DNA from 3 places in the Cupriavidus sp. DB3 genome. Region 1 is predicted to be linked to each of the others. Evidence: predicted binding sites of a transcription regulator. Region 1 holds the regulator's gene; each other region holds the start of a gene.
What was found. The regulator sigma-54, encoded in region 1, starts transcription at its own class of promoters, with help from an activator protein. The targets are predictions, from matches to a motif close to TGGCANGNAANCTGCTTT.

Region 1 (4,262 bases):
GCACTTCCAGCAGGTTCTGCAGCAGCGGCGGGCAGCGGCCCTCGACGAAATCGGGGCCAAGACGCACGAAATCGACCGCATCGTCGGCGACCAGGCCGTGTCCGCGCGAGATCAATTCGAGGCCCAGCTCGCTCTTGCCAAGGCCCGATTCGCCCATGATCAGCACGCCCATGCCGAGGATATCGAGGAACACCCCGTGCATGGTCACGCGCGGCGCGGAAATGCGCGACAGATACAGCCGCAGGTGGTCGATGACCGCGGCCGAGGATACCGGCGTCGTGAACAGCGGCGTGGAAGAGCGCGTGCAGCGCAGTTCCAGGTCCGGCGGCGGCTCCATGCCGTCGGCCACCACCAGGAAGGGCGGCTCGAGCAGGATCAGCTCGCCCATCTGGCGCTTGCGCGTTTCGTCGTCGAGCCGCTGGTAGTAGGTGATCTCCGGCTTGCCGAGCACCTGGATCCGGTTCGGGTGAATCAGGTTCAAGTGGCCGACCAGGTCGGCCGCCGAGGTCGCCTCGCGTGCGAAGTCGAGATCGAAGGCGCGATCGGCGCCCTCCAGCCCGGCCACCCAGGACAATTTGAGGTCGGCTGCGTTGTCGTCGAAGATCGACTGGGAGGTAACGCCGGTGAGTTCCATGCGGGATGAGGCGGGGCGCTGGGGCGGTGGTGAATGCGGGTGGCGCGGCGGTGGGCCGCTTACGCCGAGAGGGTCAAGGATGCCATTGCACCAGCAACTGGTGAACCGCATCGGGCGTCGGCAAAGCGGCGAGGCCTTCACGCATATCGCGATCGGACAATAGCTGAGCGATTTCCGACAGGATTTCGAGATGCTGCTGCGTGGCCTGTTCGGGGACCAGCAGGAAGATCAACAGCGAAACGGGCTTGCCATCGGGCGATTCGAACGGAATCGGCTCGGCAAGCCGCATGAAGGCGGCCAGCGGCTGCTTCAGGCCCTTGATGCGGCCATGCGGAATGGCCACGCCGGCGCCAAGGCCGGTCGAGCCGAGCGATTCGCGGGCGAACAGATTGTCGGTCACCGTGGCGCGCGCCACGCCATGGTTGTTCTCGAACAGCAGCCCGGCCTGTTCGAACACGCGTTTTTTGCTGGTGACGCTGACGTCGAGCGAGATATTGCCGGGCGGCAGCAGTTTGGCCAAACGGTTCATTTGAAATGCGCGGAATTCCTGATACTGGCGCCGCCATGCGGTTTCTTGCCGGCGTGGGCCGGTCTGCCGTTGCTGGGCGGTGCGTTCGTTGCCGCCGCTTCCCGACTATCAGCGTGCGGCACATTATAGTGCAGGGGGGCTCCCTGCCGTCCGATGCCGATCGCCCCGAGCGGCATTGCGCAAGGAAACGGGGCGGGCATTCTCTATATGTATTGCACAGCATACACCGGGAAGCCGGCCAGACGGAACCCCATCCCGGTTTCATCCTATAGGTTGCACGGCGAGGCGGCACCGCGGCCTCGCTCGAACGTCCACGCGGGGCGCAAAAAAGCCGTGCTCCTGGCACGGCTTCTTTCCTCACTTCAAGGCCGGCCGGCGTTGTGGCCGAGCCGAATCTTCAAGCTACTGCTGGGCCTGACTGGCCACGAAGCTGTGGTACTTCAGCGATTCGCGGTCGTGGCTCTGCACCTTGTCCTTGTAGCGGATCACTTGCCGGTCCAGCTTGTCGACCAGCATGTCGATCGCCGCATAGAGATCTTCGTGGTGCGCCTCGACAAAGATGTCCTTGCCCTTCAGATGCACATTGATTTCCGCGCGTTGACGGCGATCCTTTTCCTTTTGATTGTCGACCGATAGCAGCACGCTGACGTCAATAACCTGATCGAAATGCCTGAGGATTCGCTCCAGTTTCGTTTCCACGTACTCACGCAGCGAAGGCGTGATGTCCAAGTGGTGTCCACTGATCTTGAAGTTCATAGCGCTTCTCCTTCTGAAAGAGCCGCACCAGGCAGGCGATGCGACTCGGCTACAAAGACTTGCGAAGGTTCACGGCGGGGATCTTCAAGGCTTCACGGTATTTGGCGACGGTACGTCGCGCCACGACGAAGCCTTGTTCCCCCAGCAGTTCGGCAATCCGGCTGTCGGACAACGGGTTTCTGGGGTCTTCGGCTCCTATCAACTGCTTGATCAGCGCACGGATTGCGGTGGAAGAGGCGGCACCGCCGGTTTCGGTCGATACATGGCTGCCAAAGAAATATTTCAGCTCGAATGTCCCCATCGGGGTGGCCATGTACTTATTGGTAGTCACACGAGAAATGGTCGACTCGTGTAGACCCAGTGTATCGGCTATCTCCCTCAAAACCAAGGGGCGCATCGCAATTTCACCGTGCGTGAAGAAATTCTTTTGCCGCTCCACGATGGCTTGTGCGACGCGCAAAATGGTGTCGAAACGCTGCTGGATATTCTTGATGAGCCAGCGCGCCTCCTGCAGTTTCTGCTGCAATCCCGCGGCGCCGGTATCGCCTTTTGCACCGCGCAAGATTTGCGCATACATGTCGTTGATGCGCAGCCGCGGCATCACATCGGGATTGAGCTGGGCGATCCAGTTATGGCCGCTCTTGCGCACGAACACGTCGGGCACGACGAAATCCGCTTCCGGCCGGCTGTAGGCGTGGCCGGGATAGGGCGCGAGCGAGCGGATCAGCTCGTGCGCGGCCTTCAGCTGCATGTCGTCGACCTGCAGCGCCTTCTTCAGGCGGGTGTAATCGCGCGCGGCCAGCAGTTCGAGGTGATGGCGCACGATCGTCATCGCCAGCTCGCGCTGCGGATGTTCGATGCGGCGCAGTTGCAGCGACAGGCATTCGGCCGCGTTGCGCGCCCCGACCCCGGGCGGGTCGAAGCTTTGCAGCAGCGTCAGCATCGCATGCACTTCGTCGAGCTCGAATTCGAGCTCTTCAGGCAATTCGGAAAGGATTTCCTCGAGCGAGGCGCTCAGGTAGCCGTCGTCGTCGAGCGATTCGATCAGGAAAATCGCCAGGCCCTTGTCGCGCGTGGAGATTTTCAGCGGCGCCAATTGCTCCATCAGATATTCGCGCAGCGTGGGCTCGGCATCGCGCAATTGCAGCGGCGTTTTCTCGTCCTCGTCGCTTTGCGGACGGCGGGCGAAATCGTCCAGGCTCCAGTCGCCGCCATAATCGTCGCCCGCGCCGTCGGCATAGCCGTCGTCGGCGGACGCGGCGCCATCCGCGCGCGAATCGGCGGGGGCCGTCGGCTCGGAAGACGGGGTCGTGGTGGTGGTCTGGACATTGACCGACCCGTCGGCGGCGACCCGCAGCGGGCTTTCGATCCAGTCGTTTTCGCGTTCGAGCAGGGGATTCTCGGTCAGCGCCTGCTCGACTTCCTGTTGCAGTTCCAGCGTGGAGAGCTGCAACAGCCGGATCGACTGCTGCAGCTGCGGCGTCAGGGCCAGATGCTGGGAGAGGCGTAGCTGTAGCGACGGTTTCATGCGGCCTATTTTATGCGCAACTTCGGCCGCGATGGAACGGAATTTGCTATCGGAAGTTTCGATTGCGTGGTCAGAAGCGATTGCCTGATGGATCACCAGGGAAGGAACGGTACATGAACCGCGCACGAACGAAAACGGCCGCCCTCTGTACGAGGGCGGCCGCGCGCCAAACCGCCATTACATGCGGAAGTTTTCGCCCAGATAGACGCGCCGCACCGATTCATTGGCGATGATGTCCTTGGGCTCGCCGGCCGCGAGCACCGCGCCTTCGCTGATGATGTACGCGTGGTCGCAGATGCCCAGCGTCTCGCGCACGTTGTGGTCGGTGATCAGCACGCCGATATTGCGTGCCTTCAGGAAGCTGACGATGCGCTGGATCTCGCCGACCGCGATCGGATCGACGCCGGCGAACGGCTCGTCGAGCAGGATGAAGCGCGGCGCCGAGGCAAGCGCCCGTGCGATCTCGACGCGGCGGCGCTCGCCGCCCGACAGCGACAGCGCGGGGTTGTTGCGCAGGTGCGCGATCTGCAGATCGTCGAGCAGGCTGTCCAGCCGCCGCTCGATCTCGGCGCCGGACAGCGCCTTGCCGTTGTCTCGCTGCAGTTCCAGCACCGCGCGGATGTTCTGCTCGACATTGAGCTTGCGGAACACCGACGCTTCCTGCGGCAGGTACGACAGGCCCATGCGCGCGCGCTCGTGGATCGGCAGGCCGCTGATGTGCTGGCCGTCGAGCACGATGTCGCCTTCGTCGAGCGCGACCAGGCCCACGATCATGTAGAACGAGGTGGTCTTGCCCGCGCCATTGGGGCCGAGCA
Region 2 (4,262 bases), on a different contig from region 1:
AGCTTGTAGCGCCGCGCCTTGCCGAAGCGGTAGGCGATATTTGCGTCCCAGCGCGTGTAGGACGGCAGAGCGAACGAGTTCTCCGTGTTGGCCTGCCGTTCGCCCACATAGGTCGCGCCGATGCCGACGCTCAGTCCCGACGCGGCGCCGGCGAAATCGTAGGTGGTCCAGATACTGGCGGTGCGGCGCGGCGCATTGGCCAGCAGCTTGCCGACCAGCGCCGGATTGCTGTCGGCGGCGATCTCGGCCTTGTATTGCGTGTAGCTCGCCAGCACGCGCCAGCGTGGCGTGATGCTGAACGGCACGTCGATCTCCCAGCCGCGGCTGCGCTGCTCGCCGACCTGGACCACATAGTTGAAGTCCTCCGGATCGGAGACCACGCCGTTGCTGCGGCGGATGTCGAACAGTGCGACGGTCGGCTCCAGCCGGCCGTCCAGCAGGCTGAACTTGGCGCCAATCTCGGTCTGCTTGCCGCGCGACGGCGCGGGCAGCGTGCCGGCGCGCAGCATGCCGCCGGACGGTTCGGTCAGGAAGGACCGCGCCCAGCTGGCGTAGAGCGACACGGGCTCGACCGGCGTCCACGTCAGCCCCACGCGCGGCGACAGCGCATCGTCATGCCGCACCAGCGTGTCGGCCGCCTGCAGGTACTGGGCGCGCGCGCTGGTCCGCGAGCGGTCGTAGCGCAGGCCGAGCAGCAATCGCCAATGCGGTCCGAACTGCAGCTCGTCCTGCGCGTACAGGCCGAGGTTGCGGCTGGCGTAGCGCGAGCCGTCGTACGGCAGCAGCGCGCCGGCGTTGGCGCCATGCACCGGGTGGTAGAGATCGATCGGCAGGTTCACCGGGAAGCCGCCCGGCCCCAGATTCGCCTGCGCGCTGAAGTCCCACTCGTCCCAGTTGTAATCGGCACCGATCAATACGCGGTGGCCGATGCCGCCGGTATCGAAGCGGCGCGAGGCCTCGGCCATCAGCGTGGTATCGGTCTGCCGGTCGATATTGCGCTGCTTGCGGCGATTGACCTGCGGGTCGGGCCCATCGGCGCCGCTGAGCGCGGGAAATCCATACGGGTACCAGACCGCATCGGTGCGCGCATGGGAGCGCAGCGCGCCGGCGCGCAATGCCCAGCCATTGTCGAAGCGATGATCGAGCACCAGCGAGCCCAGCGCGCTGTCGTTGTCCAGCCGCGCGTCCCGCTCGCCATAGTTGTAGTGGATCGGCACGTTGAGGAACAGCGGGCTGTTGCCGAAGCCGCGGTCGAAGGCGCCGCGCCGGCGGCCGAACTCGAACTCCGCGGTCAGGCGGGTCTGCGGTGCCAGCTTCCACTGCAGCACCGGCGAGACGAACAGCGTCTGCGCGTCGACGAAGTCGCGGAAGCTGCGATTGTCCTGCCACGAGCCGGTGATCCGGTAGCTCAGCGTGTCGCTGATCGGCCCGGTGCTGTCCACTGTCGCGCGCCGGAAATCATGGCTGCCGCCGGTCAATTCCACGCTGTGCCTCGGCTTGTCCAGCGGCTTGCGGGTCACGATATTGACCACGCCGCCCGGCTCGAAGCGGCCATAGAGCGCGGACGCCGGGCCCTTGAGCACCTCGATCTGCTCGATGTTGGCCATCTCGTCGACCGGGGCGAAGACGCTGCGGCGAAAGCCGTTCTTCAGGTTCGCCGAGGTCGCGAAGCCGCGCAGGCGGAAGCGGTCGTTGCTGCCGCCCCAGCCGACTTGTGCCGTCACACCGGGGACCGTGCGGATGGCCTCCCCCAGCGTGAACACGCCACGGTCCTCGATCAACTCGCGCGTCACGGTCTGGATCGAGAACGGCGTTTCCTTCAGCGCGGTATCGCTCTTGTTGGCGGTGGGTGCGACCACCGCGCGGTAGGCCCGCTCGCGCGTGCCGGTAACGGTCACCGCCTCCAGCTCCGCGACCGCTCCGGCCTCGCCTTCCTGCGCCGCGCAGATGCCCGGCGCCGTGGCCAGCAAAGCCACGGCGGCGCGCTGCTGCCATCGGTTTGTATGAGGTTGTCTTTGCATGGTAGAGCGCACGGTGAGCGGGTCAGGGTGGATGAGATCGACGAGGTCGACGAGGCCAATAAGGTCGATAAGGCCGATAAGGTCGATAAGGTCGGCCAGGTCGACAAATCCGATAATGATATTGCATTATCATTAGAAGTCAATTGCGCCGAATCGGTTCTCGGTTTGATCGCCGTCAGACTGTTCGCCGCGAGCCGGGACACTGCGGGGAGAGCTGGCATGGCGGTTGCATTCCATCTTGGATACAAGCTTGGATGCACCAAAATGCGACCTGCCGCTGCCGACCCTATTCTTCATGACGAGACGTCCCCCGCCTGGATCCGGCGCTTGGACATCGCGCTTGCCGGCGCGGCCGACGGGCCGTTGGCCGGCCTGTCGTTTGCGATCAAGGACAACATCGATCTGGCCGGCTACCCGACCACGGCGGCCTGCCCTGCGTTCGACCGGATGCCGCGCGACAGCGCGCCGGTGGTGCAGAGCCTGCTTGCGGCTGGTGCATCGCTGTATGGAAAGACCAATCTCGATCAGTTCGCTTGCGGGTTGAACGGCACGCGTTCGCCCTATGGCGCGGTGCCCAACGCCTTCGATGCGCGCTATGTGTCTGGAGGATCGAGCTCGGGTTCGGCCTATGTGGTGGCCACCGGTGAAGTCGATTTCGCGCTGGGCACCGATACCGCCGGCTCCGGCCGCGTGCCCGCGGGGCTGAACAATATCGTCGGGCTCAAGCCGAGCAAGGGTCTGATCAGCGCCCGCGGCGTACTGCCGGCAGCGCAGAGCGTCGACTGCGTGTCCATCTTCGCGCGCACGGTCGACACGGCATCCCGTGTACTGGCCGTTGCCCAGGGCTACGACGCGCTCGACCCGTACTCACGCGAACTGCAGCTTTGTCGCTGCCCCTTTCCGGCCACCTTCCGTTTTGGCGTCCCCAACACGCTCGAATTCTGCGGCGATGCGCTTGCCGAGCGCGAATTCACCGTCGCGATCGAACGGTTGCGCGAACTGGGCGGCGAGCCGGTGACGATCGACTACGCGCCGCTCGCCGAGGCCGCTGCCCTGCTCTACGACAGCGCGCTGGTGGCCGAGCGCTACGCGGCGATCCGCCGCTTCTTCGATGCGCACGAAGCCGACGTGTTCGAGCCGGTTCGCAGCATCGTTGCCAGCGGCCGCGACTACAGCGCGGCCGACGTGTTCGACGCGCAGACGCGATTGCGTGCGCTCGGGCAGCGCGCGGCAGCGATGTGGGAGCGCATCGACCTGCTGCTGGTGCCGACCGCACCGACCCACTACACGATCGCGCAGATGCGCGACGACCCGATCGCGCTGAACCGCCATCTCGGCGCCTATACCAATTTCGTCAATCTGCTCGACTACGCGGCCTTGTCGGTTCCCAGCAGCCTGCGCGCGGACGGCCTGCCCTTCGGCATCACGCTGATCGGCCCATGTGGCAGCGATCTGCGGCTGGCCGAGCTGGGGCAGCGCTATCACCACCGCAGCGGACTGACGCAGGGCGCGACCGGCCTGCCGTTGCCCACGCCCGGCTCGATCCCTGGGCTCACACCCGTGGGCCAGGACACCGTGCGGGTGGCCGTGGTGGGCGCGCACCTGAGCGGCATGCCGCTGAACCGCCAACTGACCGAGCGCCATGGGCGCCTGGTATCCGCGGCCATGACCGCCGCCGACTATCGGCTCTACGCGCTGCCGGACAGCACGCCGGCAAAGCCCGGGCTGTTGCGCGTCGCGCCCGGCACCGGGCACCGCATCGCGCTGGAAATCTGGGAGATGCCGATGCAGGACTATGGCTCATTCGTCGCGCTGATCCCTGCGCCGCTTGGCATCGGCCGCATCCGCCTCGACGACGGCAGCGAAGTGCAGGGCTTCCTGTGCGAGCCGTTCGCGCTGGCCGGTGCCACCGACATCAGCCACTTCGGCGGCTGGCGCGCCTATGTCGCGGCCAACGCCTGACGGAATCGTCTCTCGCACCAACCATCGAGCCCCGCGCACGCCGAACACTGCCCGTGCCTCACTACCGACCAGCGACCTCAACCTCCAGGAGCGATCTGATGCCCCGTGAATCCATGCCCTCCCGCGCTGCCCGCGCGTTGCCGGCTTTCGACACCGCAACGCCGCAGCGCGGCCGCCGCAGCGTGCTCAAGGCCGCCGCCGCGACCGCGCTCGGCGCCATCGCCGCACCCGCCATCGTGCGTGCGCAAAGCGCGCCGCCGATCCGCATCGGTTTCTGGC
Region 3 (4,262 bases), on a different contig from region 1:
AACGAAATCCAGAAGAACATCATCAGCCAGATGATCCTGGGGCTGTGAGGAGACAGGAACCATGAACTTCAATCTCAGCGACGAGCAGAAGCAACTGGCTGACGCGGTACGCCGCTTCATCGACAAGAGCTACGACTTCGAGTCCCGCAAGAAGGCCTACAAGAGCGAGACCGGCTACAGCGAAGCGGCCTGGAACGCGCTGGTCGAGCTCGGCCTGACCGCGCTGCCGGTGCCCGAGGCGCAGGGCGGCTTCAACGGTACCGCCATCGACATGATGGTGGTAATGCAGGAGCTGGGCCGCGGCCTGGTGGTCGAGCCGTATCTGGCGACGGTGACCGCGGCCTACGCGCTGAAGCAGGCCGGCGGCCAGGACGCCGTGCTCGAACAGGTTGCCTGCGGCGAGATCAAGCTGGCCACCGCGTTCAACGAGCGCGAGGCGCGCTACGCGCTGAACGACGTGCGCGTGACCGCCAGGGGCGGCAAGCTGAACGGCACCAAGGTCGTGGCGGTCCACGGCGGTCAGGCCGACAAGCTGGTGGTGTCCGCACGCACCGGCGGCGGCAATGCCGACCAGGACGGCATCTCGCTGTATCTGGTCGATGCCAGGGCCCCGGGCGTCACGATCCGCGACTACCGCACCATCGACAATCTGCACGCGGCCGATATCACCTTCCAGGACGCCGCCGGCGAACTGCTGGGCGCCGAAGGGCAGGGCTGGGCGCTGCTCGAGCAGACCGCCGACTACGCCGCGGTGCTGCTGTGCGCCGAGGCCGTGGGCGTGATGGACACGCTGACCGCCGCCACCATCGAGTACGCCAAGACGCGCCAGCAGTTCGGCGTGCCGATCGCGCGCTTCCAGGCGCTGCAGCATCGCATGGTCGAGATGTTCATCCATGCCGAGCAGTCGCGCTCGATCACGCTGCTGGCCGCGGCCCGCTTCGACGAGGCCAGCCCCGAGGAGCGCCGCCGCTATGTGTCGGCGGCCAAGGCCCGCGTCGGCCAGGCCGCGCGCACGGTCGGCCAGGAAGCGGTGCAGATCCACGGCGGCATGGGCGTGACCGACGAACTGCCGGCCGCGCACATGTTCAAGCGGCTGACGCTGATCAACACGACCTTCGGCGATGTCGACCATCATCTTGGCCGCTTCGCCAGCCTGCCGGAATTCCAGCAGGCGGCATGATGGCCAGCCGTTGAGGCAACACAGGCCGCGCTCGGGCGTCAACGTCCGGCGCGGCTTTTTGCTTTGGCGGACCAGAACAACCCAGCAGACTGGAGACCCCATGTCCGACACCATGTACTTCGAAGACTTCGTCGTCGGCAGCCGGCGCGAGCTCGGCTCGCGGCTGATCACCGAGGACGAGATCGTCAGCTTCGCGACGCAATACGATCCGCAGCCCTTCCACGTCGACAAGGAGGCCGCCCAGCGCAGCATCTACGGCGGCCTGATCTCGAGCGGCTGGATGACCTGCGCGGTGATGATGCGCATGCTGGTCGACAACATGACGTCGAAGTCGGCCAGCATGGGCTCGCCCGGCGTCGACGAGATCCGCTGGCTCAAGCCGGTCTATGCCGGCGATACGCTGACGGTGTTCGTGTCGGTGCTGGACAAGCGGCCGTCGCAGTCCAAGCCCGATCGCGGCGTCGTGCACACGCAGTGGGAGGCGGTCAACCAGCGCGGCGAGCTGGTCTGCACCGTCAAGGGCATGGGCATGTACGGCCGCCGGCCGGCCTGAATCCCCCATCGAACCGGAACCGTCGTTCCGGCCCGACATTGGACAAGGAGAGAAGATGCGCACCATCGCTTCGCTGGAAGAACTCGAGGGCCTGCAGGGGCAGGAGGTCGCCGTCAGCGACTGGACCGAGATCACGCAGCACCAGGTCAACCTGTTCGCCGAGGCGACCGGCGACCATCAGTGGATCCACGTCGATCCCGAACGCGCGCGGCGCGAATCGCCGTTCGGCGCCCCGGTCGCGCACGGCTTCCTGACGCTGTCGCTGCTGCCCGCGCTGATGCAGAGCGCGATGCAGATGCCGGGCGTCAAGATCGGCGTCAACTACGGCCTGAACCGCGTGCGCTTCACCGCGCCGGTGCCGGTCGGCAGCCGGCTGCGCGCCCGCATCAAGCTGCTGAAGGTCGAGCGCATCGCGCCGCCGCCCAATGCCCCGGACCTGGTCGGCGCGCAATCGACCTGGGAGGTCACGATCGAACGCGAGGGCAGCGACCGTCCGGTCTGCGTCGCGGAATCGATCAGCCGCCGCTACTCCTGACGCCCCGGTGCGGTGCGTCGCACCGCTTTGCATCATCGCACCATCGTGATGCAAGGCGCCGGCGCACCGCCACGGTGCCGTCATGCCAATGCAGTCTCCCGCGCGGCGCCAGGCCGCGTTCTTTTTTTGTGGCACGCTAGTTGCAGAAGTGCTCCCGGGGTGCGTTCTTCCTCGAACACAAACAGAGCTAGGGAGCTGCAATGAAACGACGTGAGGTGTTGAAGCTGTCGGCGTTGGCCGCCGCGGCGATGATCGGTACCAGCCCGCTGGCGATCGCGCAATCGAAAGAGCCGATCAAGGTGGGCGTGCTGCATTCGCTGTCGGGCACGATGGCGATCTCGGAGACGTCGCTGAAGGACGTCGCGCTGATGGCCATCGACGAGATCAACAAGAGCGGCGGCGTGCTGGGCCGCAAGCTGGTGCCGGTGGTCGTCGATCCCGCGTCGAACTGGCCGCTGTTCGCCGAGAAGGCGCGCCAGCTGATCAGCAACGACAAGGTCGCGGTGACCTTCGGCTGCTGGACCTCGGTGTCGCGCAAGTCGGTGCTGCCGGTCTACGAGGAACTGAACGCGCTGCTGTTCTATCCGGTGCAGTACGAGGGCGAGGAGATGTCGAAGAACGTCTTCTACACCGGCGCCGCGCCCAACCAGCAGGCCATTCCCGCGGTCGAGTACCTGATGAGCAAGGAGGGCGGCGGCGCGAAGCGCTTCTTCCTGCTGGGCACCGACTACGTGTACCCGCGCACCACCAACAAGATCCTGCGCGCCTTCCTGAAGAGCAAGGGCGTGGCCGACAAGGACATCGAGGAGGTCTACACGCCGTTCGGCCACAGCGATTACCAGACCATCGTCGCCAACATCAAGAAGTTCTCGCAGGGCGGCCGCACCGCGGTGATCTCGACGATCAACGGCGATTCCAACGTGCCCTTCTACAAGGAACTGGGCAACGCGGGCCTGAAGGCCAAGGACGTGCCGGTGGTGGCGTTCTCGGTCGGCGAGGAAGAGCTGCGCGGCATCGACACCAAGCCGCTGGTCGGCCATCTGGCCGCGTGGAACTACTTCATGTCCGTCAAGAACCCGGAGAACGACGCCTTCAAGAAGCAATGGGCGGCCTGGGTCAAGGCGAACAACCTGCCGGGCGGCGACAAGCGCGTGACCAACGATCCGATGGAAGCGACCTACGTCGGCATCCACATGTGGGCGCAGGCGGTCAAGAAGGCCGGCACCACCGATCCGAACAAGGTCCGCGCCGCGATGATCGGCCAGACCTTCAAGGCGCCGAGCGGCTTCACGCTGACGATGGGCGAGAACCACCATCTGTACAAGCCGGTGATGATCGGCGAGGTCAAGGGCGACGGTCAGTTCTCGGTCGTGTGGAAGACGCCGAAGCCGCTGCGCGCGCAGCCGTGGAGCCCGTTCATCGCGGGCAACGAGGGCAAGCCGGACAAGGTGATGTAAGGGCTGTCGTTGAGGGGGAGCAAATCACCCCATCTCCCAGACCCTCTCCCACCGAGGGGAGAGGGGGAACACAGTCGGTTCTCGCATTCCGCAGAGGGAGAGGGCAGCGGCGCCCCTTGTTCCGCTGCGGTTCCGCTGCCGTTCGTTCGATGGCCATCGTCTTGATCCAACCACCACCCATCTCCATGTCCCGATCCATGCTGCCCCGCGCGCCCTGGTGGCGCGCCACGCTCGCCGTGCTGCTGCTGATGGCGGCGCCCGCGCTGTGGGCGGCCGCCGCGCTGACCCAGGCCGATCTGCAGCCCCTGGCCGAAGACGATTTCGATGCCAAGCGCGCCGCCATCGTCGCGCTGGCCAAGGCCGACCCCAAGCAGGCCGGACCGATCCTGCAGGCGCTGCAGGACGACACGCTGCAGTTCGCGCCGGGCGTCGGCATGGTGCGCGTGGAGGGCGAGCGCGCGATCGACGCCATCACCGGCAAGCCGGTCGAGGTCGATGCCGGCGCGCTGCAATCGCTGACGCTGAACAACAGCCTGC

Region 2: atzF (allophanate hydrolase) is a predicted target of sigma-54. The motif match lies at 2,237-2,254, and genes of this name have one in related genera.
Region 3: urtA (urea ABC transporter substrate-binding protein) is a predicted target of sigma-54. The motif match lies at 2,398-2,415, and genes of this name have one in related genera.

What each region holds. Positions count from the first base shown of each region.
Region 1 is NZ_JAIZPL010000005.1:604,839-609,100, reverse strand. It holds gene hprK (HPr(Ser) kinase/phosphatase) at 1-634, opposite strand, end outside; gene ptsN (PTS IIA-like nitrogen regulatory protein PtsN) at 708-1,163, opposite strand; gene hpf (ribosome hibernation-promoting factor, HPF/YfiA family) at 1,566-1,919, opposite strand; gene K7G19_RS19045 (RNA polymerase factor sigma-54) at 1,969-3,447, opposite strand; gene lptB (LPS export ABC transporter ATP-binding protein) at 3,625-4,262, opposite strand, start outside.
Region 2 is NZ_JAIZPL010000001.1:843,047-847,308, forward strand. It holds gene K7G19_RS03630 (TonB-dependent siderophore receptor) at 1-1,976, opposite strand, end outside; gene atzF (allophanate hydrolase) at 2,286-3,983, shown strand; gene K7G19_RS03640 (ABC transporter substrate-binding protein) at 4,097-4,262, shown strand, end outside.
Region 3 is NZ_JAIZPL010000007.1:234,281-238,542, reverse strand. It holds gene K7G19_RS22065 (acyl-CoA dehydrogenase family protein) at 1-48, shown strand, start outside; gene K7G19_RS22060 (acyl-CoA dehydrogenase family protein) at 62-1,180, shown strand; gene K7G19_RS22055 (MaoC family dehydratase) at 1,281-1,733, shown strand; gene K7G19_RS22050 (MaoC family dehydratase) at 1,789-2,268, shown strand; gene urtA (urea ABC transporter substrate-binding protein) at 2,469-3,725, shown strand; gene urtB (urea ABC transporter permease subunit UrtB) at 3,911-4,262, shown strand, end outside.